DNA from 3 places in the Micromonospora salmantinae genome. Region 2 is predicted to be linked to each of the others. Evidence: riboswitches for the same ligand, from Rfam matches in the RefSeq annotation. Region 2 holds a riboswitch; each other region holds the start of a gene.
What was found. Region 2 has a riboswitch for cyclic di-AMP ahead of PSH03_RS24425 (coiled-coil domain-containing protein). Riboswitches for the same ligand answer to the same signal wherever they lie in the genome.
Positions count from the first base shown of each region.

Region 1 (9,655 bases), on a different contig from region 2:
ACTCTGCGCGGGTTCCTCAACGGGACACCGTCCAGCGGTAACGTGATCCCCGCCCTCGCCTGGTGCGTCGGCATTGCTCTCGTCGGCTACCTGTGGGCGCGTTCCACGTTCACGAAGCGAGCGTGACAGCGACCAACCGGTTCCAGTCCGTCCGACTGCCTTCTCGCGCCGCCTCTGCGAAGCTCACTTCGCCGAGGCGGCGCCGTACTTCCTGCTCGATCCGGGCCACATCCGGCTGGGAATGATCCTGCCGTCCGCGCACACCGCTGCTGGCCGCGAGCAACCGGGCGGCGTGCTCGTACTGGTCAAGGCGCAGCGCCAGGTCCGCGACGCCGACGATAACCCGCGCTATCGAGGGTGCGTGCCCTGTCTCGGCGGCCGCCACGCAGGCCGAGGAGTGGTGTCTGCGCGCCTCACCGAGATCGTCCGCGACATAACCGAGCAGGTCGTGCGTCATCACGCGGATGTACGCCTGCTTCGCCTCATCGCGCAACAGGGTCGTCGCGACACCGACCTGCCGGCCCACCTCTTCGGCATCGCCACTCCAGCGAGCGAGTTCCGCCTGTGACAGAGCCAGCACGGCCAACGCACCCGGCCACGTGACCCGCTCCGCGCATCGCCGCGCCTCGGCCATGGCAGCCGCGCTGGACTTCTCATCGCCAAGCAACCAGTACAGCTGAGCCTGCCGGGACCGCATCCGGATGATGTCCTCGACGGTGCCGACCTCGGTGACGACCGCGGTCGCCTCCTCGTAGAGCTCGCACGCACCGACGAACTCACCGCGTACGGCAATCAGCTCCGCCAGCTCGGTCAGGGCGAATGAGATCCCGAACCGTTCGCCGAGTGCCCGGAACTCGGCGAGCGCCGCCACGAGATACTCGTCCACCTCCGGACCGTCCTGGCCGAAAATGATCCGCATCTTGCCGAGTTGCAATCGGGCCAGTGCGCGTACCCAGGGATCCTCGTCGTTCAGCAGCGGTTCCCATGCGGGCAGGATCGCGTCCGGGGCTCGCAACATCCGTTCCAGCGGGACGACGAGTGCCGTCCCCGGGTGGCCCCCGTTACTGCGCTGGCTGAACTCGTACGCCTTGTGGATCCACTCCGCCGCCTGGTGCTCGTCGCCAGGCCCCGAGTTGATGAAGAGCACGACGAGCGCGTACACAGTGGCCCGGATTTCGTCGCTGACCTCACCAGGCGTCTCGGTGGCCGCCGTGATCAACTCCATGCCTTCGGTCCGGTGGCCACCGAGCCACCAGTACCAGCCGGCACCCGCGGCCAACCGCATGGCCGCGTGGGCTTCGCCGGCAGCGAGGGCACCGCGCATGGCGGCACCGATGTTGTCGTGCTCGACTTCGAGAGTGGTGAGCCATCTCACCTGGTCCGCGCGGCGAAGCTGCGGCTCTGCGGTCTCGGTCAGTTCGGTGAAGTACGCCAGATGCGCGTGGCGAGCCAGGTCCGATTCCCCCGCCTCGGCGAGGCGGTGCACGGCGTACTCCTTGATCGTGCCGAGCATCCGGTAGCGCGGGGCTTCGCCGCCCTCGGCGACCAACAGCGACTTCTCGGCCAGCGCGGTGACCAACTCGAGCACGTCATCCTGCTCGACCTCGTCGCCGGCGCAGACCCGTTCGGCCGCTTCCAGGCTCACCCCGCCCGAGAACACCGACAGCCGGCGCAGCACCGTCCGTTCGGCGTCGGTCAGCAGCTCCCAACTCCAGTCGACCACCGCGCGCAGCGTCCGGTGCCGGGGCAACGCAGTACGGCTGCCGCCGGTCAGCAGGCGGAACCGATCGTCGAGCCGCCTGGCAAGCTGGTCGATGGACATGGTGCGCAACCTGGCGGCGGCCAGTTCGATCGCCAGCGGCATCCCGTCCAGCGCCCGACAGATCCGCGCCATCGTCGACAGCGTGGAGGCGTCGACCGCCAGATCCCGCCGCACCGCGACCGCTCGGTCCCGTAGCAGTCGGACAGCCGGAGAGGTTTCGATCTCGCTGGCGTCGGCGTCGGCGTCCGGCAGGGCCAGTGGCGCGACCGGCCAGAGCGCCTCACCGGTGATGCCGAGCGGCTCCCTGCTCGTCGCGAGGATCCGCAGTCGCCGACACTCCCCGAGCAGCCGGTCAGCGAGCACCGCCGCCGACTCGATCACGTGCTCGCAGTTGTCCAGGATCAGCAACGCCTCCCGCTCGCGGATCGCGGCGACGAGCCGGTCGACCAACTCCATGCTCGGTGGCTCGCCGAGCAGAGCGTCCCGGAGTCCGAGCCCCGCAAGCGTCGCCTGCACCACGTCGCCGTCCGCGCCGATCGCAGCGAAATCGACCAGCCAGGCGCCGTCCGGCAGGTCGTCGAGCATTCTGCGCGCGGTTTCCGTGGCCAGCCGGGTCTTCCCGGAGCCACCCGGCCCGATCAGGGTCGTGAGCCGATGTTCGGCGACGAGCGCGCCGACCGCGGCAACGGCCTCGTCCTTGCCGATGAAGCTGCTCAACTCGGCACGAAGGTTCGTCTTCCGGCCCTCCGCGCGCCGTCGCACCTCGCCCCGCAGGAGCGCGACGTGCAACGCCGAGAGTTCCGGCGAGGGGTCGACGCCCAGCGCGTCGGCCAGGGCCTCACTCGTGCGCTGGTACACGAGCAGCGCCTCGTTGTCGCGGCCGCTCGCGGCGAGGGCTTGCATCAACCCGAGAACCAGCCGTTCCCGCACCGGGTGCGCGGCCACCAGGTCGGTCAGTTCCGCGACCAGCTCCGGACCGTGGCCGAGACTGATCTCAACGTCGAAGCGATCCTCCAGGGCCGTCAGACGCAGCCTGTCGAGTCGGGTGACCGCCGCGTCGAGCGCCGTACTGTCGACCAGACCGACGTCCTGCATCGCCGCACCGCGCCACAGGTCGAGGGCCTCGCGCAACCGTCGTACCCGCTGCGGGCCCTCATCATCGCGAGCCAGGCCGACGAGGCGTTCGAACCGTACGGCATCGACGACGTCAGGTTCGACCATCAACCGGTAGCCGTCCGTCTGTCCCTCGATCGACCCCTCCGGCAGCGCCTTCCGAAGCCGGGAAACCAGGCGGTGCAGGGCGTTCACCGCGTCATTGGGCGGATGTTCGCCCCAGATCCAGTCGACGAGGGTCCCCTTCGGGACCACGTGACCCGGGCTGAGCGCGAGGGCGGTCAGCAGCCCGCGCAGCCGCGCGCCCGGCACGTCGATGACGGTGCCGACGTCCGTGCGAACCTCGAATGGACCAAGCATCCCGACCTGCACCTGGCAGATCCTGCCATGAACACGAAAGGCATCCGTGTCGCCGATGCCCGCTCCGCCGACGGCGGTCGACCACGCCTTCCCGGCCCACTGGCACGCCGGGAGATCCCCGTGGTTCTCCTGGAACGCGTCTCGAAATGAGATGCGCACCGGCTGGCGCACCTGTTGGATCTCGACATGAAGCGTAAGCTTGTTCGTCCTCGAAAGGCACGCCCGGGGGACCACCTCGCGGTGCTCTCACCGTCCTTCGCCGCGGCCGGTGCCTATCCCGGGATCCACGAGCAGGCCATGCGACGGCTCGCCGACCTGACCGGCCTCGTTCCGGTCGAATACCCCACCACCCGCCAGGTGGGCGCGAGCGCGGCAGCGCGGGCGGCGGACATCAACGCCGCCTTCGCGGACCCCCAGGTACGCGGCATTCTCGCCGTCGTCGGCGGCGACGACCAGATCACCGTCATCCCCCACCTGGACGCCGACCTGGCCCGCGCCGACCCGAAGCCGTTCCTCGGCACCAGCGACAACACCAACCTGCACCACTGGCTCTGGGGCCTCGGCATCGCCAGCTTCTACGGCGGGTCCTCCCAGGTGCACCTCGGCCCCGGGCCTGCCGTCGACGACATCCACGTCCGGTCGCTGCGAGCGGCGTTACTCACCGGGGAACGGCTGGAGATCACCGACCCGGGTGAGTCCGAGGACATCGGCATCGACTGGGCAGATCCGCAGGCGTTGACGTCGTTCGGCGAGCGCGAACCGACGGAGCCGTGGAGCTGGTACGGGCCGCCGCGCGCAGTCACCGGCCCCACCTGGGGTGGCTGCCTGGAAGTCATCCAGTGGATCCTGACGGCGGGACGCTTCCCGTTTCCCCCGGAGGTCCTGCACGGCGGGGTGCTGATCATCGAGACGTCGGAGGAGCTTCTCCCCGCCCGCGAGGTCGGCTGGATCGTCCGATCACTGGGTGAACGCGGTCTTCTCAGCGCCGTCGACGCGGTCCTGGTCGCCCGTCCGCCGGTCTCCGACCACACCCGCCGACCCCCGGCCGCGGATCGGGTACGGCTCCGCGAGCAACAGCGCGACACTGTCGTCGACATGGTGGCCCGGTACAACCCCGAGGCGGTCGTCTGCGTCGGGGTCCCATTCGGTCACACCAGACCACAGTGGATCCTTCCCCACGGCGGCCCGGTCACCGTCGACGGCGTGGAACGTCGAATCTTCGCCGACTACCGATAGGGCCTGGCGGCGTGGAGGATCTTCGTCGTGTCCCCTTTGCCGCAACCCGACGACCTCGCCTACAGCGAGGCGACCGTCAAGCAGTTGATCGACGCGAACGCCCCCATCAGTGATGAAGACTGGCTCACCTACCTGTTCGTGGCCGACGCGGCCACGATGACCGACGTCGAACGCCCGCTGCTCGCTGTCGACCTGAGCCGCGAGCCCGCACCTTCCGCGTGCCGCCCCGCTGGTACGCGGACGTCTCAGCCAACCTCACCGTGAACGTCGAAGGCCCCGGCCGGGACTCACGTCCTGACCAGGGCCTTCGCAGTGGAGCGGGTGACGGGAATCGAACCCGCACTGTCAGCTTGGGAAGCTGATGTTCTGCCATTGAACTACACCCGCAAGCGGCACCACTGTACCCGAGTCGTCGAGCCCGTGCACCCAGGTACCCCCGGAGGCCGTAGCTGTCCACACCCCGCTCCGCCCGGGTCGACCCCGGGTTGATCTCGGCGGCGGCGGGCCGGTGCGTACGGCGGTGCCGGCTCCGTTGGTACGGAGCCGGCACCGATGATCTTTGAGCTGTGGTCAGGCGGCCGTGCACTGAACGTCACGGCTGAGGCGGGTCGGGCGCGCCTGCGGGACGGCGAGGGGCGCGGCCACCGCCGACGGGGCGTTTGGGTCGAGCCAGACCCGAACGGCCGGCCGACTCGGCGCGAGGCCCGGAATGCCGGCGATGTGCTGCTCGCGGCGGGTGAGCATGGCCACGTCGACGGTGAACTCGAAGAGCCGCCAGTCGACCTGCGGCTCGGCCCGGGCGCTCTGCGCCAACTGCGCCACCCGGATCGGATCGGTCACCGGACGGGCGCGCCCTGCCACGTACGCCTCGTCGTCACTCTCCTCCGCCGGGAACGAGTGCAGCGCGTAACGGCCGTCACGTTCGAGGTCGCGGCGCTTCGGCGAGTCGATGATGAAGCAGAACAGCCCCTCGGCGGTGATGACCGGGGAGACCGGATGGACGCGGGGCCCGCCGTCGGCGCGGACCGTGGCCAGATAGCCGAAGCCCGGCCCGTACTGCTGGAGGAGAACGCGGATCCCGTCGGCGAGTCGGGGCTCGTCGGCGGCGAATTCGGACCAGGAAGCCATGTGGGCATTCTATCGAACAAATGTACGAGCAGCGACCTCGACGCGCTGGTCACCGGCACCGAATCCGGCCACTTTTGGCAGCGCGGCTATGGTGGTCCGATGCTGCTCTCCGACCGCGACCTGGTCTCCGAGATCAAGGCCGGCACGCTGGGCTTGGAGCCGTTCGAGCCCACCCTGGTCCAACCGTCCAGCATCGACGTCCGACTCGACCGGCTGTTCCGGGTCTTCAACAACCACCTCTACACCCACATCGATCCCGCGATGCAGCAGGACGACCTGACCTCGGCGGTCGAGGTCCCCGACGGTGAGCCGTTCGTGCTGCACCCGGGGGAGTTCGTGCTCGCCTCGACGCTGGAGGTCATCTCGCTGGGTGACCAGCTCGCCGGCCGACTGGAGGGCAAGAGCTCCCTGGGCCGGCTCGGGCTGCTCACGCACTCCACTGCCGGCTTCATCGACCCGGGCTTCTCCGGTCACGTGACGCTGGAACTCTCGAACGTGGCGAACCTGCCGATCACCCTCTGGCCGGGCATGAAGATCGGGCAGCTCTGCATCTTCCGGCTCTCCTCGCCGGCCGAGCACCCGTACGGCTCGGTGGTCTACGGCTCGCGCTACCAGGGCCAGCGGGGGCCGACACCCAGCCGCGCCTGGCAGCACTGGCGGACCTGGCCCACCCGCTGAGGTTCAGCAGCTGGCCCCGAGACGACGAGGGCCCGCCGCGACGGATCGCGACGGGCCCTTCGATCACTCGGGGTCAGCCTGGACGGCCGTAGCTGTGGATCGGGCCGTCGTCGACCTTCTTCATCTTGACCGGTTGACCGGCCTGCGAGGCGTGCACCACCCAGCCGCCGCCGACGTACATGCCGACGTGGTGGATGTCGCTGTAGTAGAAGACCAGGTCGCCGGGGCGCAGGTCGCCCTTGCTGACGTTCTTGGTTACCCGGCTCTGCGCGGCGGCGTTGTGCGGCAGCGACACGCCGGCCTTCGCCCAGGCGGCCAGCATCAGCCCGGAGCAGTCGTACGAGTTCGGGCCTTCGGCACCCCAGACGTAGGGCTTGCCGATCTGCGCGCAGGCGAACTTGACAGCGGTGCCCGCGGCGCCGCCGGGGTAGCTGCCCGGGCAGGGTGCCGGGCGCAGCGGACCGCCGCCGCCACTGCCGTACACCTTGAGGCGCAGCTTCTGCAGGCGGTCGATCTCGTCGTTGATCTGCTTCTTCTTCGCCGCCAGCTGAGCTTCCGTGCGGGTCAGCTGGGCCACCATCTCGTCCAGTGGCGCCTTCTGCGCGGCCAGCTGGTCGCGCAGGTCGGCCACCTGGCGTACGTCCTTCTGCTGGTTGTGCGCGAAGCGGTCGAGCATTTCGAGCTGACCGACCACCTCGCTGGGCGACCGGCTCCCCAGCATCGCGTTGACTGTCGAGACGTTCTCACCCATGTAGGCGCGTACGGCCAGGGCGCTGACCTTGTCCATCGCGGCGTCGACCTGACGCTCCAGCGGGGTGATCCGGGCGGCCAGCGCATCGGCCTGCTTGCGCTTCGCGGCGAGGTCGGTGCGGGTGGCGTTGTGCCGTTCGATGACCGGTTCGAGCTTGTTCCAGTCGGCGTCGATCTGGCGCTCGATCTCGGCGACGGACGGGTCGGCGTGGGCCGCCGTGGCACTGCCGGTCAGAACGACGGCGATGCCGGCCAGCGCGGCGAGTGCGGTGGTGAAGCGGGACCAGCGTGGGCGCGGCACGATCGACGCCGGGCCGGCTGATGCCGACCGCTCGGACGACGGCCGCGGGGCATGGAGTGCCACCGGGGTTCCGTACTCCTTCTTCCTGACCGCCTACCGGGTTAGCTGACGGGTTCGGGCGGGAAGTCGGCGCCCTACCGCAGTGGCTGCGGATTCACCCCGAGGGACCTGGGTCCCCGGTTCGCTCGGAAACGACTCGGCGGTGTCGGTCCGTTACCGCCCGGGCTGGGCGGAGCTGCTGTCGGGCCAACAAATGACCAGAGTAGAGACGTCTGTTACCGATCCGCAACCCGTGCGGCAGTGACACTCCGTACGGATTGAACGAGGCAACCGACCGTGTGTGAAGAATTCTTTCCATCTACTTCGATAGATAGAAAGGTATTGACGCGACCTCCCGGACGGCGCGATGGTGACCTGACCTCACTCCGCGAGAATCTAGGGGGTTCGATGCACCATCCAACCCTGTCGACCGGCTGGCGCGGGCTGCTCGCCGCCACAGTGGTCGCCGCCGCGACCACTGTGCCACTCTCCGTCGGCCCGGCCGCCGCAGCGCCCATCACCGACCGCCAGCAGCAGTACGCCGCAGCGGCCACCGAGTACGGCGTGCCGGCCGTCGTGCTGCTCGGCGTCTCCTACCTGGAGTCCCGTTGGGACACCAACGCCGGTACACCGAGCACCAGTGGCGGCTACGGTCCGATGCACCTGACCGACGCGCGGCACGTGGCCGCCCTACCCGGACGCGGCCACCACGACGCCGGCGCCGAGGACCCACGCGGCGACGACTCCCGCACCGCCCGCGTACCCGCGCCCCGGCCGGTCGAGGCACCCGCGCCATCCACCGCCGCGTTGCAGACCGTCGACGCCGCCGCCACGCTGACCGGCGCCACCCCCGAGGCACTGCGCACCGACGCGGGCCTCAACATCCGGGGTGGGGCCGCGCTGCTGAGCGCGTACCAGAGGGATCTGGGCGCGCCGGTCGGCGCGGACACCGACCCGGCGGCCTGGTACGGCGCGGTGGCACGCTACTCGGGCGCGGACAGCGCCGACGCCGCGGCGGCCTTCGCCGACGAGGTCTTCACCACCATCGGCGCGGGCGAAGCCCGGGTGACCGACGACGGCCAGCGGATCACCCTGCCGGCCCGCGCGGTGCGGCCCGAGCGTTCCTGGCTGGACCGGCTGGGCCTGCGCCGGCTGGCCCGCCCGGACGGGGTGGAGTGCCCCCGCACCATCTCCTGCGAGTGGATCCCGGCGCCCTACGAGGCGTTCGGCGACGGGGACTACGGCAACCACGACCTCTCCGACCGGCCCGCGCGGCAGAAGATCGAGTACATCGTCATCCACGACACCGAGGCGAGTTGGGCCACGACCCTGCAACTGGTCCAGGATCCGACCTACGTGAGCTGGCACTACTCGCTGCGCTCCGTCGACGGGCACATCGCCCAGCACGTGAAGACCAAGGACGTCGGCTGGCACGCCGGCAACTGGTACGTCAACGCGAAGTCGATCGGGTTGGAACACGAGGGCTTCGCGGCGCAGGGCACCTGGTACACCGAGGCGATGTACCGGACCTCGGCGAAGCTGGTCCGGCACCTGGCGATGCGACTGGGCATCCCACTGGACCGCCAGCACATCATCGGCCACGACAACGTGCCCGGCACCATCCCCTCGACCGTGCGGGGAATGCACTGGGATCCGGGCCCGTACTGGGACTGGACGCACTACTTCGACCTGCTGCACGCACCTCGACTGGACACCGGCACCCCGGCCACCGGAATGGTCCGGATCGACCCGGACCACACCACCAACCAGCCGGCGTTCACCGGCTGCGTCACCCCGGGCGTGCCCTGCGCGCCACGCGGCTCCTCGGCGGTGGTGCTGCGCAGCGCACCGTCCGCGGACGCGCCGCTGGTCAACGACGTCGCGCTCCGCCCGGACGGCAGCCCGAACACGATGGCGGTGTCGGACCACGGAGCCCGGGCGTCCGCCGGGCAGACGTACGCGCTGGCCGGACGGCAGGGCGACTGGACGGCGATCTGGTACCTCGGGCAGCGGGCCTGGTTCCACAACCCGGCGTCCGCGCCGACCGCCAGCTGGACCGTCGGCGTCGTGGCCACGCCGAAGCCCGGACGGACCACCGTTCCGGTCTACGGAAGGGCGTACCCGGAGCAGTCCGCGTACCCGGAAGGGGTGCTCTACCAGGCGATCTCGCCGCTCCAGTACACCCTGGCCGCCGGGCAGCGGTACGCCGTCGGCGCGGTGCTGGCCGGCGAGTACTACCGGGCCAGCACGTTCGACGGCTCCTCGCCCGGCGACTGGACGGTGATTCG
Region 1 is NZ_JAKKFG010000031.1:19,560-29,214, forward strand. It holds gene PSH03_RS22050 (ABC transporter permease) at 1-126, shown strand, start outside; gene PSH03_RS22055 (ATP-binding protein) at 110-3,247, opposite strand; gene PSH03_RS22060 (LD-carboxypeptidase) at 3,533-4,471, shown strand; gene PSH03_RS22065 (DUF6924 domain-containing protein) at 4,499-4,735, shown strand; tRNA gene PSH03_RS22070 (tRNA-Gly) at 4,785-4,858, opposite strand; gene PSH03_RS22075 (pyridoxamine 5'-phosphate oxidase family protein) at 5,042-5,599, opposite strand; gene dcd (dCTP deaminase) at 5,699-6,277, shown strand; gene PSH03_RS22085 (C40 family peptidase) at 6,351-7,328, opposite strand; cyclic di-AMP (ydaO/yuaA leader) riboswitch at 7,405-7,540, opposite strand; gene PSH03_RS22090 (N-acetylmuramoyl-L-alanine amidase) at 7,776-9,655, shown strand, end outside.
Region 1: it holds a riboswitch for cyclic di-AMP, as region 2 does, so the genes downstream of both, PSH03_RS22085 (C40 family peptidase) here and PSH03_RS24425 (coiled-coil domain-containing protein) in region 2, are expected to answer to the same signal.

Region 2 (9,655 bases):
CCAGTCCCGTGCCGAGCGGGTCACCCGGATCGAGGACGACCTGCTGGACCCGACGGCCGCCCCGGAGGGGATGACTGTCGTCGGTGACGGCGCGTTGCTGGCCACCCTGTCCAAGGCCACCGGCCGGGGCATGCGCGACATCGTGGCGACCATCCAGCGGGAGCAGGACGAGGCGATCCGCTCGCCCGGTTCCGGGGTGACGATCGTCGCGGGCGGCCCCGGCACCGGCAAGACCGCTGTCGCCCTGCACCGGGCGGCGTTCCTGCTGTACTCCGACCGCAGCCGCTACGCCGGCGGCGGCATCCTGGTGGTCGGCCCGTCGTCGGTCTTCGTCGAGTACATCGGCTCCGTGCTGCCGTCGCTCGGTGAGGACACCGCGACGCTGCACTCGCTGGGCACCCTCTTCCCGGGGATGACCGCCACCCGCCCCGACCCGCCCGAGGTGGCGGCGGTGAAGGGCTCGCTGCGGATGCGCCGGGTGCTGGAGCGGGCGGCCCGCGACGCGGTGCCGGGCGGCCCGGGTGAGCTGCGGCTGCTCTATCGGGGCACGCTGCTGCGGCTGGACCGGGCCGCGCTGGACCGGATCCGGGACCGCGCGCTGCAACGCGGCGCACGACGCAACGAGGTGCGCCGGGCCGGTTTCGACGGGGTGTTCGCCGCGCTCTGGGCGCAGGCCCGTGAGCTGAGCAGCGGTCGGCTGCCGGAGCAACCGGCCTTCGAGGCGGAGATCGCCGAGCGCTCGGAGTTCCGGGAGTTCCTCAAGGCGTGGTGGCCTCGGCTGCACCCCCGACACGTGCTCGGCTGGCTGGCGCAACCGGACCGGCTACGCCGGTACGCCGGGGGGATCCTCTCCTCGGCGGAGATCCGGCTGCTCAACGCCGCGTACCGGAACCTGGACCCGGCCGGGCTGACGATCGCCGACGTGGCACTGCTGGACGAGTTGGACGCGCTGCTCGGTAAGCCCGCGCAGCCGGCCCGCGCGCGACGCGATCCGTTCCAGCTCGCCGGCGGCGTCCGTGAGCTGAGCACCCTCGGTGAACGGCAGCGGGCCGCCCGCGCGGCGGCCCGGGAGCGTCCGGAGGACTACCGGGAGTACGCGCACGTGGTGGTGGACGAGGCGCAGGACGTCTCGCCGATGCAGTGGCGGATGATCGGTCGACGCGGCCGACTGGCCTCCTGGACCGTGGTGGGCGACCCCGCGCAGACCGCGTGGACCGGCGATCCGGAGGAGCTGACCCGGGCCCGCGACCAGGCGCTGGGCCGGCGCAAGCGACACGACTTCACGCTCACCACCAACTACCGCAACTCGGCGGAGATCTTCGCGGTGGCGGCGGCGGAGATCCGTCGGCTCTACCCGGACCTGCCGCTGCCGACCGCCGTCCGCTCCACCGGGGTCGAGCCGGTGGAGCTGGTGGTGCCCGCGACGGGGTTGGAGACCGCGACAGTGGAGGCCGCCGCCGGCCTGCTGGCCGAGGTGGAGGGGACGGTCGGGGTGATCACGCCGGTCCCCCGCCGGGACGAGGTCGCCGGGTGGCTGGGCGCGCTCGGCGCGCCGAGGTTGCAGGTGGTGACCAGCCTGGAGGCCAAGGGCATGGAGTACGACGGGGTGGTGCTGGTCGCGCCGAGCGAGATCCGGGCGGATCCGGGCGCCGGGGTGCGCACCCTGTACGTGGCGCTCTCCCGGGCCACCCAGCGGCTCACCACCATCGACCCGACCAGCTGACGCGTGCCGACTGCCGCCGGCGCAAGGCGCTGTCCGTACACTTGCACACATAGCGATGTGAGCATACATTTGACCGGGTCCCGACCAGCGGCGGAAGGTGGTTCTCGTGGGCGCAGGTCATGACCACCACCATGGGTCCGTCGCCAATGCCGCACACCAGCACCGAGGTCGACTCTGGGCGGCATTCGGGTTGCTCACCACCCTGATGGTGGTCGAGGCGGTGGCCGCCCTGCACACCGGCTCGCTCGCCCTGCTCTCCGACGCCGGGCACATGTTCACCGACGTGCTCGGCATCGGGATGGCGCTCGCCGCCATCACGGCGACCCGGCGGGCCACCGGCGACCCGCAGCGCACCTTCGGGCTCTACCGACTCGAGGTGCTCGCCGCGCTGGCCAACGCCGTCCTGCTCTCCGGCGTCGCGATCTACGTGGTGATCGAGGCGATCCGCCGCTTCGGCGACCCGCACCAGGTCGTCGCCGGCCCGATGCTCGCGGTCGCCGTGCTCGGCCTGCTCGCCAACATCGCCGCCTTCGCGCTGCTGCGCGCCGGAGCCCGGGAGAGCATCAACCTCCAGGGCGCCTACCTGGAGGTGCTCGGTGACCTGCTCGGCTCGCTCGGCGTCATCGGCGCGGCGCTGCTCATCACCGTCACCGACTGGTGGTGGGCCGACCCCCTGGTCGCGGTCGCCATCGGCGTGTTCATCCTTCCGCGCACCTGGCGGCTGGCCCGCGCCGCCGTCCGCATCCTGGTGCAGGCCGCCCCGGAACACCTCCAGGTGACCGCCGTGCACGACCGGCTCGCCGCCGTCCCCGGTGTCGTCGAGGTGCACGACCTGCACGTCTGGACGCTCACCTCGGGCATGGAGGTGGCCTCCGCTCACCTGACCATGGCACCCGGCGCGGAGGTCGGCGCGGTGCTCACCGCGGCGCGTACGGCCCTGCACGACGACTTCCGCATCGAGCACGCGACGTTGCAGATCGAGCCCGGCGCCGCTTCCGGAGCGTGCGGCTCCATCGAATGGTGACGGAGCCGTAATTTTCCGTGCTGACGCACGCACCGTCCGTCACATTGGCTGCAGCGGCCCCATCCGCACCGGTAGGCTCGGTCCCGGCCTCCACCAGGCGGCGCCCTCCCGGCGCCGGTGGCGGTCGCCGCCTAATCGCCCAACTGGGCGAACCGGGGAACCATGTTCCTGGGGTGTATCCGCGTCAGCGGTAGGGATCTTCCGTCCCGAACCCGTCAGCTAACCCGGTCGGCGGCTGACGGAAGGACATGCGCAGTGGCACCAGCACGACCACCCGCCGCCCGACTGGCGGCACTGATCGTCGCGATGTTCGCCCTCGGCGTCGCGCTTCCGGCCGGCACCGCCTCGGCCTCCCCCCCGACCGGCCTGCGGGCCGCCGCACCCGACTCCGACGAGGAGGGCGGCACCCCGGCGTTGCGCGCCCAACTCGAGGCGGCCAGCAAGGGCTACCTGGACGCGAAGCGCGCCCTGGACACCTCCGTGCAACGGCAGAAGCAGCTCGCCACCCAGCTGACGACCATCGAGGTCGAGATCGGCCAGCGCAACGGCAAGGTCGGCGAGATCGCCGAGGTGGCCTACCGCACCGGCCGGCTCGGTGCGATGTCGGCGCTGCTCAACAGCAACACTCCGGAAGGCTTCATGGACCGGGCGGCCGCGCTGGACGCGGTGGCGGCCAACGAAGACCGGGTGCTGCGCGACCTGCTGAACAGCAAGGACAAGGCCAACCGCACCCGGATCGCCCTGGACGGCGAGATCAACGAACAGCGCAAGCAGGTCGCGGTGATGGCCAAGCGCAAGGAGCAGGCCGAACGGGCCCTGACCGTGGCCACCACACCCAAACCGCAGACCACCGCCGACGGCGGCTCCAACCGGGGCACCTCCAGCGCCAACGCAAAGGCCGCACCGCGCAACTCCGACGGCTCCTGGCCCTCCGAGTCGTGCAGCGTCAACGACCCCACCCCGGCCAACGGCTGCATCACCCCACGCACCCTGCACGCGCTCAACCAGGCCAAGGCCGCAGGATTCACCCGGTACGTCTCGTGCCACCGCCCCAGCGGCTCCGGTGAACACCCGAAGGGCCGGGCCTGCGACTTCGCGGCGCAGAAGGGCGGCTTCGGCGGGGACGCCACCGGCGGCGACAAGACGTACGGCAACAACCTGGCCGCGTACTTCATCCGCAACGCGGACCGGCTCGCCGTGCTCTACGTGATCTGGTACAGGCAGATCTGGCTGCCCAGCAGCGGGTGGAAGTCGTACAGCGGGGCGCACGGCACCCCGTCGACCGACCACACCAACCACGTACACCTGTCGGTCTACTGACCCACGCGTCGTGATGCCTGTGAGTCACCCCGGTGGCTCACAGGCATCACGTGCGTCCGGGGCCGGGCTACGTCGCCGGGCGTACCCCTGATGTCGTCGCTCGTCGGACGACCCGGCAGCGGTCGGCGGGCAGCATCGCGGTATGCCTCGGATCCGACCCAGCACCCGCAAGGCGCTGCTCACCCTGCACCTGGTCACCTCGCTCGGCTGGCTCGGCGCCGACCTGGTGCTGCTCACCCTCGGCATCGCCGTTCAGCGGGGCGCCGACCCGGCGGTGGTCTATCCGGTCACGGCCCTGGTCGGCACTGTGCTGTTCGCGCCGCTGAGCGTCCTGGTCTGGCTGATCGGCGTCGCCAGCTCACTGCTCACCCCGTGGGGCCTGCTGCGCCACCGCTGGGTGCTGGTCAAGCTCGTGCTGACCACGGTGATGGTCGGGCTGGTGCTGTTCCTGCTCACCCCGAACCTGCGTCACGCCGGAGCGGTCGGGGCCGCCCTGCCCGCCCGGGATCGCGCCGACCTGGTCATCGCGCCGGCGGTGTCGACCAGCCTGATGGTCATCGCGACTGTGCTGTCCACCTACAAGCCGTGGGGCCGGCGTCCCGCCACCCGAGCGGCCCGCACAACCCGTGATCGCGCCGCAACAACGATCTAGACGCAACCCCCGCCAAGCACGTCGCGCCCCGCCCTGCCCCGCGATCTTGCACTTACTGTCCCGACACATGTGGCATCCCACCGATATCGACAACCGAAACTGCAAGATCGACGCAGGGGGGCGGCGCGGGGCAGGGCGGGGCGGGGGGCTGGTCAGGCCGGGTTTGGGGGGGTGCCGGTGCGGTCGAGGGCGGCGCCCAGCCGGGTGGCGAGGGCGAGATGAGCGGCCTGGGCCTGGCGGAACGCGTACCGGAACAGCGGCGTCGGCGCGGTCAGGGTGATCTCGACGTCGATGCGGACCAGGCCGTCCGGCTCGGCGCGCAGTCGGGTGTGGTTTCGCACTGTGGTGGCCGGCCACTGGCGGGCCACCATGACGATCTCGTCGGCCTCGTTGATCAGCACGTCCGCGTGGTAGGTGGTCCGGAAGCGCAGCGGACCCGCCGCCAACCGGTCGTTGATCGTGTAGCTGGCCTGGGCGCCGGGCCGGGGCGGCACCCGGCGAACCCGGACGATCAGCGGATGCAGCTCGCCCTGCCGGGTCAGGTCGCTGAGCAACGTTGCCGCCTCGGCGGGTGAGCACCGGGCCTGGACGGTGTAGCTGAAGGTATCGCTGCTGAGCACACCGTCTCCCGCCGTCGTTGGTCGCCCGATCGTCCCGTACCGATGTCTGGCTGGCAACGCCCCGGGCCCTCAGCGCCGCGCGGACCGGGCCGATGCGACGACCCGCCACCACCTGCGCCACTAAGGTCGGTTAGTACAAAATCTTCCGAAGATGCCGGAGGGCGGCCAGCATGAACGGCGACGACCGATGAGCGGGCACGTGATGGTATTCGCGCCCACTCCACAGCTGACGGTGACCGTGGACCAGCCCAACGACCACCCCGAGCTGCACCTGCACCCTGGCGGGCAGGGCGTCTGGCAGGCCCGGATGGTGATCTCCCTCGGAGTCGACGTGGTGCTCTGCGCCGCCCTCGGCGGTGAGATCGGCCAGGTGCTGGAGCCGCTGCTGGTCAGCGAGGGCGTGGACCTCAAGGTGGTGGTCCGTGACTCCGGCAGCGGCGGGTACGTGCACGATCGCCGCGACGGCTCCCGGCAGGAGGTCGCCGACGTGCCCGGGCAGCCGCTGAGCCGGCACGAGATCGACGAGCTGTACAACCTCGCCCTCGGCGAGGGCCTACGGGCCTCGGTGAGCATCCTCAGTGGGCCGAACGAACCGTGGCTGGTACCGGCCGACCTGTACCGACGCTTCGCCGCCGACCTCGGCGCGAACGGTGGCCGGGTGGTGGTCGACCTCTCCGGCGATCACCTCGGTTCGGTGCTGGAGAGCGGGGTGTTCTTCCTCAAGGTGAGTCACGAGGAGTTGATCCGCGACGGCCGCGCCCGCAGTGACGACACCGAGGAGCTGACCCGGGCCATGTACGAGTTGCACGCGGGCGGCGCCGAGACGGTGGTGGTGAGCCGCGCCGACCAGCCGGCGTTGGCGCTCATCGACGGGGAGCTGTTCCAGGTCGAGATGCCCCGGCTGGAGGCCGCCGACCCACGCGGCGCTGGCGACTCGATGACGGCCGGAGTGGCGGCGGTCGTGGCCAAGGGCGGGGACATTCGGACCGCCATCCGCACCGGGGCCGCCGCCGGCGCGCTGAACGTGACCCGGCACGGCCTGGGCACCGGACGACTGGACTCGATCACCGGCCTGGTGGACCGGGTCCGGCTGGTGCCGGCGGACAGCCGGCAACAGGAGCGGACCACCCCGGACGAGTTGGCCGGCCGGGTGGTCGAGCGATGACGCTGCGGGTGTTGATCACCAATGACGACGGGATCGCCGCGCCGGGGATCCAGGCGTTGGCCTGGGCGGCACGGCAGCGGGGCCTGGACGTCGTGGTGGCCGCGCCGATGGAGGAGGCGAGCGGTACCAGCGCCGCGATGAGCGCCATGGAGCGCGACGGGCGAGTCGTCGTGAACGACCACCCGCTGCCGGACCTGGCGGGTGTGCCGGCGTACGGGGTCGCCGGGTCCCCGGGCTTCATCACGCTGATCGCCCTGCACGGGGCGTTCGGCCCACCGCCGTCGGTGGTGCTCTCCGGCGTCAACCGGGGCGCCAACGCCGGCCGGGCGGTGCTGCACTCCGGGACCGTGGGGGCCGCGTTCACCGCCGCCACCAACGGCTGCCGGGCGATGGCGGTCTCCCTGGACGTGCTCTCGGCCGGCGAGGCGACGGCCGCGAGCGGTGGCGCCGCCGTGGACGCCGCAGCCCGGGTACGCGACGCCGAGCGGCACTGGGGCACCGCCGCGCGGGTCGCCCTGGACCTGCTCCCCCGCCTGACCTCCGCGCCGATGGAGAGCGTGCTCAACGTGAACACCCCGGACCTGCCGCACGGGCAGCTGCGCGGGGTGCGGCGCGGCACCCTGGCCAGCTTCGGTCAGGTGCAGATGACGGTGGCCGAGTCCGGCCACGGGTTCGTCCGTACCTCGCTGGAGGAGCCGGGGCAGGCCGCACAGCCGGGCACCGACGTGGCGTTGCTGGCCGCCGGGTACGCGTCGGTGACGGCCGTCCGAGCGGTCACCGAGGCGACCGACATCGACCTGACCGGCCTGGACGAGCAGCCCTGACGGGGACGCCCGGCGCGTTCAGGCGCCGGGCAGCACCTCGGGGGTGGCAGCGCCGGCGAAGTAGGGCTCCGGGGCGCCGAAGAGGCCGAGCAGGCCGGTCACCCAGAGCTGCCGGTGCACGAACCGACTCGGCTCGGTGACCACCAGCTTGACGTCACTGACCTCGGCCGTCTGGAAGCCGGCGACCATGGCGCTGATGCCGACCGAGTCGATGAAGGTGACCAACCTCATGTTGAGTTCGATGCGCAGAGGGCGGCCTTTGGCCAGCACCTCTGCGATCGCTTCGCGCACCTCGTACGCTGTGTCGACGTCGATCTCACCCCGCGGGGCGATCTCCACGACACCACCGGACAGAACCGACTTCACGATCGACAGGCTCACGCGAGCACCTCCACCCGCCCGTCCCCCGGGCGCCTCATCAGTACGCGGGCCGCGACCGAGAGTATTCCTCCGACGGCCTCGGTCGCCACCCCTCGGGATGAGCAATTCGCGGATCCGGGCCCACAAAGCCACCCATATCCGCACTTTTCAGTATCTGATTACTCAAGACTTTTCGTTATCTGACCATCGACGATCGGTCGTGACCGGCCCGCCGCCGAACCAGGGTAGCGGTCCGGGCCCGGCGCGCCCGACAACCGGCCCATGACGTACGCCTGCCCCGTGTGCCGTCGGCGTGTCGCCCACCGCCGGCCGGCGCGACCCGTGCCCCGGTTGCCGACGCGCCCTAGCATCGACCGGGACACCACCGCGACGGAGAGGATCTTCGATGATCAAGCGACTTGCCGGGCTGGCCGGCGTCGGTGTTCTGCTCGCCCTCGTCCTGGCCTGCGGTTTCGGTGGCGGGGGCGACGATGACGACGATGACGACGATGACTTCGCCCGCGGTGTCGCCGTGTCGGCGGTGCGCTGATTCGGTGGCGCGCCGAGTCCCGGCGCGCCGAGCTACCGGTGCTCCGCGGAGGTCGGGGTTTGCGTCCGGCTGACGCGGGGCACTGCGGGGTAGGCGACACCGTGACGCGCTGGAAAGACGCCGAAGTCCGAAGTGGCCGGCGGCTTCGGCACCCGAGGAGGTAACCACGATGTTCGGAACCAACCTGCTGGACCGCCGCAGCAAGCCGGAGCGGATCGCGGACCAAGCCTGGGAGCACCTGCTCTCGGCCGTCAGCTATGCCGGAGACAGTGTGCGGGACACCGCCCGCTCGGCCCGCCAAAACAGCAGCGATCTTGCCGACGGGGCGGGTGACCTGGTGGGATCCGCCGCCGAGGAGGCGCGACGTCGCGCCTCGCTGGCCTTCGACGCGCTCGCCGGCCGTCAGCCGGCACTGCCGTGGACGCTCCTGATCGGCGCCGCGCTCGTCGGCGCGGCGGTCGGCTGGGCCGTCGGCTCCGCCGCGCGGGCCGCCGGCAGCCGGGACGACAGTGCCGTCGACGACGTGGAGTTCGTCGACGTCGACCGCCCCAACTCCCCCGCCATCTGAACGACAGCGCCACGGCGGGCCCCGATCGACTCAGGTCGATCGGGGCCCGCCGTGGCGCCGGGGTGGACCCGGTCCGCCGGGTGCCGGACCCCTCAGGCGGCCCGGCGGACCGGTGTCTGGTGGTGATCCGGGGTCCCGACCCGGATCACCCGTTCAGCGGCTCGTGCAGGTGATGGCCGGGGACGTGTTGCTACCGGCCCACGAGCCGAGGAAGCCGGCGGTGGTGCTGGCCCCGGCCGCGAGCGCGCCGTTCCAGCCCGTGTCCCGGACCGACACGGCCGATCCGGTCTGGGTGTGGGTGCCGCCCCAGAGCTGGTCGATCCGCTGGCCGTTGGTGAAGGTCCAACCCAGCGTCCAGCCGGCGATGGGGGCGCTTCCGGTGTTGCGGACCACCAGCTCGGCCTGGAAACCGCCGGACCAGGAGCCGGTCACCCGGTAGGTCGCCGCGCAGCCGACGGACGGCGGCGGCGTGGTCGGGGGCGGCGTGGTGGGCGGCGGGGTCGTCGGCGGTGGCGTGGTGGGCGGTGGGGTCGTCGGCGGTGGCGTGGTCGGGGGGTCGCCGCCGGTGCGATCGGCGACCAGGATGCCGCGACCGTTGGTGCCGAGGTAGACCCGACCGTAGACACGCGGGTCGCCGGTCAGCGCCTCGGTCGGATTGCCGTACTGGTGGCGGTCGTCGTTGACGCGTACCCAGGTCGCGCCGGCGTCGTCGGAGCGGTGCACGCCCGGTTGACCGTTCACAGTGCCGTAGAGGAACACGGCGGGGTTGGTCCGCCCGGGTGCCGCCTTGCCGAAACCGACGTTGCCGGAGGCGCTGACGCCGTCCAGCCTGGTGAAGCTGGCGCCGGC
Region 2 is NZ_JAKKFG010000042.1:117,998-127,652, reverse strand. It holds gene PSH03_RS24435 (HelD family protein) at 1-1,723, shown strand, start outside; gene PSH03_RS24430 (cation diffusion facilitator family transporter) at 1,830-2,747, shown strand; cyclic di-AMP (ydaO/yuaA leader) riboswitch at 2,866-2,997, shown strand; gene PSH03_RS24425 (coiled-coil domain-containing protein) at 3,003-4,067, shown strand; gene PSH03_RS24420 (hypothetical protein) at 4,210-4,719, shown strand; gene PSH03_RS24415 (SRPBCC family protein) at 4,872-5,339, opposite strand; gene PSH03_RS24410 (PfkB family carbohydrate kinase) at 5,542-6,504, shown strand; gene surE (5'/3'-nucleotidase SurE) at 6,501-7,328, shown strand; gene PSH03_RS24400 (STAS domain-containing protein) at 7,347-7,709, opposite strand; gene PSH03_RS24395 (hypothetical protein) at 8,095-8,238, shown strand; gene PSH03_RS24390 (hypothetical protein) at 8,408-8,806, shown strand; gene PSH03_RS24385 (cellulose binding domain-containing protein) at 8,960-9,655, opposite strand, start outside.

Region 3 (9,655 bases), on a different contig from region 2:
CGTACGCGCAGCATGAGGTGCTGTCCTCTCCTCGAAGGAGCGTTGCCGGTGAAACTCGCCCACTGGGCGAGGTGATGCTGCTTCCACCCGGGCCGTCGAGTAGCCGCTCGACGGCCCGGGGCCGCTCTCGCCCGCCGGGTCAGTCGACCTCGCGCAGGACGCGTTCGAGCGTGGTCATCCGGGTCTCCATCCCGCCCAGCCGGCCGTCCATCGCGGCGAGCAGTCGGGCGTTCTCCGCCTGGGCCTGAGCGGCCGTCTCGGCGAGCCGGCGGTAGTCGTCCGCCCGGTCCGCCTCGTACCGGGCCCGCCGGGTCTTGGCGAGCTGCACGACGGTCACAGTGACCACGCTGATCAGGAAGGCGAAGATGCCGATCGCGCCGACCACCTCGGTCCAGTCGTGCTCGCTCATCGCTGTGCTCCCGGCTGCTCGCCCGACTCGGGCACTGTCAGCGTCTCGACCGCCGCCGCGATGACAGCGGGGGTGAGTGTGAGCACGAACGGCTCCACCTCGTAGTAGTTCATGGCCTTCCCGTCCTCCGACAACTCCAGGCGGGCGGTGACCAGCCCGGCCGCCGCCAGCTTCCGTAGGTGGACCTGCAACAGCGCCCGGCTGATGCCCAGTTGCCGGGCCAGCCCGCTGACGTACGCACGCTCGCGGGCCAGCGCGGCGACGACCCGCAGCCGGTGCGGGTTGGCCAGGGTGGCCAGCACCCGGACCAGGTCGTCGCCGGTCGGCGGTGAGGCGGTGCTCATAACCAGCCCTTGCACATGCCAAGGAAAGTTAGCAGGTGCCGGCGAGCTGCGGTGCGGACGGAAAACAGAATCAGGGGGATCTCAGGGTCGGCGAGAGAGGCCGGACACACAGCACGCCGGGCCGGTGATGATCACCGGCCCGGCGTGCGGGGTACGTCGTACGTCAGCTCTTGAAGGCGTCCTTGATCTTTTCGCCCGCCTGCTTGAGCTTGGCGGTGGACTGGTCAGCGCGACCCTCCGCCTCCAGCTGCTCGTTGTCGGTGGCCCGACCGGCGCCTTCCTTCAGCTTGCCGGTCGCGTCCTCGGTGGCGTTGTTGATCTTGTCGTCGAAAGCCATGCCAACCTCCATTGCGAGCGTCGCTACAACCACAGAGGTACCCCCGCCGTCACCGGCCCAACCATTACCGTCGTCACAGATCGGCAGCGGCCGGACGAAAGCGACGCAGGCGCAGGCTGTTGGCCACCACGAAGACCGAGGACAGCGCCATCGTGGCGCCGGCGATCATCGGGTTGAGCAGCCCGGCGGCGGCCAACGGCAGGGCCGCCACGTTGTATCCGAACGCCCAGAACAAATTGCCCCGGATGATGCCGAGCGTGCGCCGGGACAACCGGATGGCGTCCACCGCCGCGTCCAGGTCGCCCCGGACGAGGGTGAGGTCGGCTGCCTCGATCGCCACGTCAGCGCCGGTGCCCATGGCCAGCCCCAGGTCGGCCTGGGCCAGCGCCGGGGCGTCGTTGACCCCGTCACCGACCATCGCCACCGACCGCCCCTCGGCCTGAAGCCGCTTGATCACGTCGACCTTCCCGGCCGGCAGCACCTCGGCGATCACCTCGTCGACGCCCACCTCGGCGGCGACCGCACGAGCCACAGTGGTGTTGTCCCCGGTCAGCAGGACCGGGGTCAGCCCCAGCCCGCGCAGCCGGGCCACCGCCGCCCGGCTGGTCGGCCGGACCACGTCGGCGACGGTGAGCACGCCGCGGGCCTGTCCGTCCCAGCCGGCGACGATCGCCGTACGGCCCGCGGCCTCCGCGTCACGCACGGCCCACTCGACCTCCGGCGGTACGTCGATCTCACGCTCGCGCAGCAGCCGGACCCGGCCGACCAGCACTGCCAACCCGTCGACAGTGCCGGTCACCCCCAGCCCTTCGAGGTTGCCGAAGGCGGTCACCGGGGGCAGCGCGCCCGCGTCGGTGGCAGCGGCCGCGACCGCACGGGCGATCGGGTGCTCGGAGGCGGCCTCCACCGCCCCGGCGAGCCGGAGCAGCTCGGCCCGGTCCACGCCGCTCGCCGGCACCACGTCCACCAGTGTCATCCGGCCGGTCGTCACGGTGCCGGTCTTGTCGAGCACCACGGTGTCCACCCGGCGGGTCGACTCCAGCACCTCCGGGCCCTTGATCAGTACGCCGAGCTGAGCGCCCCGACCGGTGCCGACCAGCAGCGCCGTCGGGGTGGCCAGGCCGAGCGCGCACGGACAGGCGATGATCAGCACGGCCACGGCGGCGGTGAACGCGGCGGTCGGACCGGCCCCGGTGCCGAGCCACCAACCGAGAGTGCCGACGGCGAGGGTGATGACTATCGGCACGAAGACCCCGGAGATCCGGTCCGCCAACCGCTGCACGGCCGCCTTGCCGCTCTGCGCCTGCTCCACCAGGTCGGCCATCCGGGCGAGCTGGGTGTCCGCGCCGACCCGGGTGGCGGTGACGATGAGCCGCCCACCCGCGTTGATCGTGGCGCCGACCACGCCGTCACCCGGGCCGACCTCGACCGGCACCGACTCACCGGTGAGCATGCTGGCGTCGACAGCGGAGGTGCCCTCGTCGACCACCCCGTCGGTGGCGATCTTCTCCCCGGGGCGGACCACGAACCGGTCACCGACGGCGAGCCGGTCCACGGGGATCAGGGTCTCCACGCCGTCACGCAGCACCGTCACCTCCTTGGCCCCGAGGTCGAGCAGAGCGCGCAGTGCGGCGCCGGCAGTCCGCTTGGAACGGGCCTCGAAGAAGCGACCGGCCAGGATGAACACGGTGACCCCGGCGGCCGCCTCCAGGTAGATGTTGCCTGCGCCGTCGGTCCGGGTGATGTCGAAGCTGAACGGGTGCGTCATGCCGGGCATCCCCGCGTCACCGAGGAAGAGCGCCCAGAGCGACCAGCCGAACGCGGCCAGGGTGCCGAGCGACACCAGGGTGTCCATGGTGGCCGCGCCGTGCCGCAGGTTGGTCCAGGCGGCCCGGTGGAACGGCAGCCCACCCCAGACCACCACCGGGGCGGCCAGGGTCAGCGACAACCACTGCCAGTAGTCGAACTGCCAGGCCGGGACCATGGCCAGCAGGACCACCGGCACGCTCAGGGCCACCGACACCCAGAGCCGGGTACGCGGCCCCCGCAACGGGTCCACCGGGGGTTCGGCGCTGGGCGGGGCCGGCAGCGCCGCCGTGTAACCGGTCTTCTGCACGGTCCCGATCAGGTCGTCCGGCGTGACGCCGTCGGCGTACCGGACGGTCGCCTTCTCGGTGGCGTAGTTGACAGTGGCGCTCACCCCGTCCATCCGGTTGAGTTTCTTCTCGATCCGGGCGGCGCACGCGGCGCAGGTCATCCCGCCGATCGCCAGTTCGATCCGGTTCGGCGCCTCGGGCAGCGGTCTGCTGGTGGTGGTCATCTTCTGGTCCCGTCAGTTGTGTCCGTGCCCGGGGGTGCCGTGGTCGGCCCCGCCGGTCGGTGCGGGCCCGCTCGGGGTGGGGGCCCCTTTGGTCGGGGCAGCGCCGGCGACCACCGTGAACTCGGCGGTGTGCACCCGCCCGCCGTGTTGGAAGTCGAGGTAGAGCCGGTAGCTGCCGGCCGAGGGCACCTCGGCGAGGAAGGTGACGGCAGGACCGGGCCGGGTGCGCCCATCGCCGGGCTTTCCGTCCGGGTGCACGTGCAGGTACGCCAGATCACCCCGACGTAGAGCCACCAGGTGCCCGTACGCGCCCAGGTAGGGCTCCAGGTCGGTGACCGGCTGACCGTCCCGGCTGACGGTCACTGTCAGCGACGACGTGCGGCCGGGCTGCGGCGCTCCGGTCAGGGTGACCGTGTAGCCGTCGACGGTGGTGCTGGTCGCCGGAGCGGGCAACGGCCGTTCGGTCAACTCGCCGGGGACTGTCACGTCCACGCCGAGGGTCAGCGGTTCGCCCCCGGTCGGGGTGAAGTCGGCGAACGCCCGCCACTGCCCGGGGCCGGCCAGCGGGGTGTCGACCCGCCAGGTGCCGTCCGGGGCCAGCTCGGGGTGGACGTGACGGAAGCCGGAGAGGTCCCGACGGGCGACGATCAGATGCATCTGCTTGTCGTGCGCCACGTCGTACCGGGTGACCGGGCGGCCGTCCGGGCCGGCGATCCGGAAGGCGAACTCGTCGGCCGGGGCGTCGACCGGTTCGAGGGTGTAGCCCCGGTCGGAGACGAGCAGCCCGCCGGGGAGCCGGTCGGCCGTCCCGCCCCGTTCGTCCGCCGTCGGGGTGGTGGCGGCATCGTCGTGCCGGCTCTCGGCGACCGGGGCGGTGTCGACGACCCGGCCGATCCCGTAGGTGGCGCCGAAGATCGCCGCCAGGCCGACGGCGAACCCGGCCAGTCTCGTCACGGTGCGCACGTCGGCCCGCCGATCACGCGTCGACGAGGTCGTAGCCGGCCTCGTCGACTGCGGCTCGGACGACAGCGGTGTCCAGTGGCTGATCGCTGCTGACGATGACCCGGCCGGCCGCGAGGTCGACCTGGACGTCACGCACGCCGGCGATGGCGCCGACCTCGGCGCTCACCGCGCTGACGCAGTGCCCGCAGGTCATGCCCTGCACCTGGTACGTCGTGTTGACCATTGGATCGTCTCCTTCGCGGTACCGGTACCCCGTGGGGGTATCTCAACAGAACCGACCGTACCATACCCCCTGGGGGTACGCTATCCTTGTCGACATGACCGCACCCACCCCGATCCGCGGATACACCGCCAGCAAGGACCAGCTGCTCGCGCGGCTCCGCCGCGTCGAGGGGCAGGTCCGGGGCATCGAGAAGATGGTCGACGACGACCGCTACTGCATCGACGTGCTCACCCAGATCTCCGCCATCCAGGCCGCCCTCGACAAGGTGGCCCTCGGGCTGCTCGACGGGCACGCCCGGCACTGCATGCACGAGGGCGCCGCCGAGGGTCGGGCCGACGAGATGGCCACCGAGATGATGGCGGCGGTCGGCCGGCTCATGAAGCGCGGCTGACCGGGCTCAGTCCGGCGCGGGGTCGAGACGGACCCTGCGCAGCAACTGCGCGTTGAGCGCCACCACGATGGTGGACGCCGACATCAGCACCGCGGCCAGCGCCGGGCTCAACGCCACGCCGGCCCAGGCCAGCACCCCGGCGGCCAGCGGCAGCGCCACCACGTTGTAGCCGGCCGCCCAGGCCAGGTTCTGTCGCATCTTCCGGTACGACGCCCGGGACAGCCGGACCACGGCACCCACCCCGCGCGGGTCCGAGGACGCCAGCACCACCCCGGCGGACTCGATGGCCACATCGGTGCCCGCGCCGATCGCGATACCCACGTCCGCCCGGGCCAGCGCCGGCGCGTCGTTCACCCCGTCACCGACCATCGCCACGACCAACCCCCGCCGCTGGAGCTCGGCCACCCGATCGTCCTTCGCCGCCGGCAGCACCTCGGCGAAGACCTCGTCGACCCCAGGTCGGAAGCCGAGGTCGGCGGCGACCGCCTCGGCCACCGGCCGGGCGGCTCCAACATGCCGCCTCGGAGACCGCCGCGCGAGCGGTTCGGCCGCCCGACACTCCGCCACGACCTGCAACCCCCGGGAGGGCTGGCTAGCATCTCCCACGATGGCCCTCCGAATGCCGCTGCACAGTCGGGCACCGGCGCCGCCACGTCGTGGCGGCGCCCCCGGCCGACCGGGCCGAGCACTGACCGTCCGTGATCAAGCGGTCGTCAGGCAGCGATCCGCCCCGCCGTCCGCCGCGTTTCCACCGCAACGGTGAACCGCCCGGCCCGCTGACCCGTATCCCGCACCGGATCGTTGGGAGTCTCACCTTGGCCGCCGACCACACTCACCCCGCTCCGTCCGCCCCACCACGGGTGCGACGGATCCTCGTCGTGACGGTGGTACCCCTCTTCGTCGCCACCGTGCTGGCCGCAGTGCTGCTCTGGCCGCGCGGCGGGTCACCGCAGACCGACGGTGGTGCGGACGTGCCGCGCTACCCCGGCACTGTCACCCGGGTGGTGAGCGAGCCGTGCCCGCCGGTGCCGTCGGTTCCGGAGGGCACACCGAGGGTCGGCGACGGGCGGTGCGGCACTGTCGACGTCCGGGTGGACGACGGGCCGACCGCCGGCCAGCAGGTGCGCACACCGGTGCCCGACGGGCCCGGCGCACCCCGGGTCGAGGTCGGCGACGAGGTCGTCCTGGTCGAACTGGCCGATCCGATCGAGCCCACCGTCAGCAACTGGAACATCGCCGAGCACCAACGCGGCACCCCGATGGTGTGGCTGGCGGTGGTCTTCGCGGCCGCGATCGTCGCGTTCGGTCGGTGGCGGGGTCTGGCAGCGCTCGCCGGGCTGGCCGCCAGCTTCGCCATCCTGCTCACCTTCGTGCTGCCGGGCATCAGCGCGGGCAGGTCACCGCTGCTGGTGGCGGTGGTCGGCGCGGCCCTGATCATGTTCGTGGTGCTCTATCTGACCCACGGGGTCACCGCACAGACCTCGGTCGCGGTGCTCGGCACCCTGGGCAGCCTGGTGCTGACCGGCGTGCTCGCCACCATCGCCACGGCCGCGACCCACCTCACCGGCTTCGGCAGCGAGGACGCCACCACCCTGTCGATGTTCCAGGGCGACGTGGACCTGCACGGTCTGCTGCTCGCCGGCATCATCATCGGATCGCTCGGGGTGCTCGACGACGTGACGGTCACCCAGGCGGCCACCGTCACCGAACTGGCGAACGCCAACCCCGGGCTGACCCGGTTGCAGCTGTACCGTGCCGCCACCCGGGTCGGCCGCGCGCACATCGCCTCCACCGTCAACACCATCGTGCTGGCGTACGCGGGCGCGTCACTGCCCCTGCTGCTCCTGCTCACCGCCGACTCGCGGCCGATCGGGCAGATCCTCACCAGCGAGTTCCTCGCGCAGGAGATCGTCCGCAGCGCGGTCGCCACCCTCGGCCTGATCGCCGCCGTGCCGCTGACCACCGGGCTGGCCGCGGTGGTGACCGCCGCCGGGCGTACCGATGGCACGGCGTCCACCGACGCTCCCGCGCCCCGGCCCCAGCCGGACCGCAGCGAGGCACTGGCCGCACTCAGCTCACCGCGTACGGCCGGCTCCGACGAGCCGGACCGGACGCGGACCGCACCCCCATCAGAGGCCACCGACCGGTGGCCGGAGTCGAACAGGAGCACGGATACGGCATGGTGACACTCCTCAGCGTGACCAGATCGGGCATCCACCCTGAGAACCGCGTCACTGGTCACTCAACGCTATGGCGAAATGACGCTTTTGGTCGGCATCCAGGCATAGCTCAGCCGGTCGACTCTCGGGTAACCTCGCTGCCGGTTACCGATGAAGGCGCGAAGCGGCGCCTGCGGTGCCACCGCCCAATCGCCAACCGGCGAGCCGGGGACCCAGGTGCCTGGGGTGAATCCGCGTCAGCGGTAGGGGCCACTTCCGCCCCGAACCCGTCAGCTAACCCGGTCGGCGGTCGACGGAAGGGAACATTGTGACGGCACCCCTACGCCGCTGGTTGACTCCCGTGGTGGCCGTGATCGCCGCACTTACCGTGCTCGCCGGGCCGCTCCCGGCGCACGCCGCCCCGACGAACCCCACACCGTCCGGGCACGAGGAGGACGGCGAGCCCAAGCTGCTCAACGACGTCATCGAGCAGGCCAACCGCGACTACTCCGCCGCAAAGTCCAAGCTGGACAAATCCAAGAAGCGGCAGAGCGAGTTGGCGGCGGAGGTCAACCGGGCCAAGGCTGACCTGGACGCGTTGGCCCCGCAGGTCGGGCGGATCGCCGCCCAGGCGTACCGGACCGGCCGGATCGGCGCTGTCGCGATGCTGCTGGAGAGCGACGCTCCCGACTCGTTCGTCCAGCGCGCCGGGATGCTCGACGAGATGAACATGGTCAACGAGAAGAAGCTCTCCGAGGTCAACGAGGTGAAGGCCCGCGCCGAGCAGGCCAAGCTCGCCCTCGACACCGAGGTCCGGGAGCAGCAGAAGCAGACCGCCCTGATGGCGAAGCGCAAGAGCGAGGCCGACAAGGCGCTCTCCCTCGTCGGCGGCAAGGGTTTCACCGGCGGCCTGGTGGATGCCACCTCCAAGGTCGCGAAGATCGGCCCGGGTCGCACGGCCGACGGTGACTGGAAGCCCCAGTCGTGCAGCGAGAACGACCCCACCACGTCCGGCTGCGTCACGCCGCGCACCCTGCACGCGTACAAGGAGGTCAAGGCGGCCGGCTTCAACCGGTTCGTCGGCTGCTACCGCCCCGGCGGGCCGTGGGAGCACCCGAAGGGCCGCGCCTGCGACTGGTCGCTACAGAAGAGCGGGTTCTCCCCGTGGCACAACAACGACACCCGGACGTACGGCAACAACGTCGCCGCGTTCCTCATCCGTAACGCCGACCGGCTCGGCATCTACTACGTGATCTGGAACCGGCAGATCTGGTTCCCGGCCACCGGCTGGAGCTCGTACAGCGGGCCGTCGAACCACACCGACCACGTCCACATGTCGCTGCTCTGACCCGCACGATCCCCGACGAGGGCCGTTCCGCGTGACGCGGAGCGGCCCTCGTCGCGTCAGACGGTGGCAGGCGCGGCCGGTTCGGTCGACTCGGTCGAGGCCGAGGGCTCCAATGTCGCGAAGCCGGCCGGCACGGCGGCCACCGTGCGCACCGCTCCGGCGGCCAGCCGGTAGGACACCCCCACCACCGCGCACCGCCCCCGCGCCACCTCGTCGGCCAGCACGGGCGACTGCCCGAGCAACGTCTCGACGGTCTGGGCGATGTGGATGTCGACGATGCCGTCGATGTCGTCCACGCCCTCGGACGTGGCGCGGCGCAGGCTGGGCAGCACGGCGTCGACCACCGCGCGCAGATGGCCGCTCGGCGCGGTACCGGTCGCGGCGGACTCCCGGGCGGCCTGCACCGCACCGCAGGAGTCGTGGCCGAGCACCACCACCAGCGGGGTGCCGAGCACTGTCACCGCGTACTCGACGCTGCCGAGCACCTCGGGGCCGGCGGTGTGCCCGGCGGTGCGAACCACGAACAGGTCGCCCAGGCCCCGGTCGAAGATGATCTCGGCGGCCAGCCGCGAGTCGGAGCAGCCGACGATCACCGCGAACGGGTGTTGCCCGTCGGCCACTGCGGCCCGGTGCCCGGCATCCTGGTTGGGGTGGCGTGGGGCGCCATCGACGAAGCGCCGGTTGCCGGCGACCAGCTCGGCGTACGCCCGGGTCGGCTCGCTGAGCGCGGTGGCCCGGTCGGTGGTCCGCTGCGGACCCGGCTGACCGCCGGAGCTCCCGGTATGACTCATCCCGCACCTCGTCTCGACGCATCTGACCTGGTCAAACCGGCTCTCCGCCGGCCGGGCGGCGGGCGCTGGCTCGCGCTCCACCGTCACACGCACCGTAAGATGCGTCAAGGTATGCGTGATTTAGATTTCATACGTTGACTCCGACCACCCCCTGGGCAACCGTCCCGGGGCACGGCGGACCAGACTCTCGCGAGGGCAGACGGACATCCGGAAAGGCGGTAACACGATGGCGAGCACGGTGACGGACGACACCGGCGGCGGGCGGAACTGGACGTTCCTCACCAATCACGGACACGTCCTGCTGGCCATCGCCCGCGATCCGACGGCCCGGCTGCGCGACGTCGCGGCCGAGGTCGGGGTGACCGAACGG
Region 3 is NZ_JAKKFG010000043.1:56,390-66,044, reverse strand. It holds gene PSH03_RS26425 (alpha/beta hydrolase) at 1-14, opposite strand, end outside; gene PSH03_RS26420 (hypothetical protein) at 140-409, opposite strand; gene PSH03_RS26415 (ArsR/SmtB family transcription factor) at 406-753, opposite strand; gene PSH03_RS26410 (CsbD family protein) at 917-1,090, opposite strand; gene PSH03_RS26405 (heavy metal translocating P-type ATPase) at 1,164-3,410, opposite strand; gene PSH03_RS26400 (DUF8832 domain-containing protein) at 3,423-4,373, opposite strand; gene PSH03_RS26395 (heavy-metal-associated domain-containing protein) at 4,387-4,596, opposite strand; gene PSH03_RS26390 (metal-sensitive transcriptional regulator) at 4,691-4,987, shown strand; partial or broken gene PSH03_RS26385 (HAD-IC family P-type ATPase) at 4,994-5,560, opposite strand; gene PSH03_RS26380 (YibE/F family protein) at 5,803-7,173, shown strand; cyclic di-AMP (ydaO/yuaA leader) riboswitch at 7,340-7,470, shown strand; gene PSH03_RS26375 (coiled-coil domain-containing protein) at 7,475-8,494, shown strand; gene PSH03_RS26370 (carbonic anhydrase) at 8,551-9,285, opposite strand; gene PSH03_RS26365 (helix-turn-helix transcriptional regulator) at 9,512-9,655, shown strand, end outside.
Region 3: it holds a riboswitch for cyclic di-AMP, as region 2 does, so the genes downstream of both, PSH03_RS26375 (coiled-coil domain-containing protein) here and PSH03_RS24425 (coiled-coil domain-containing protein) in region 2, are expected to answer to the same signal.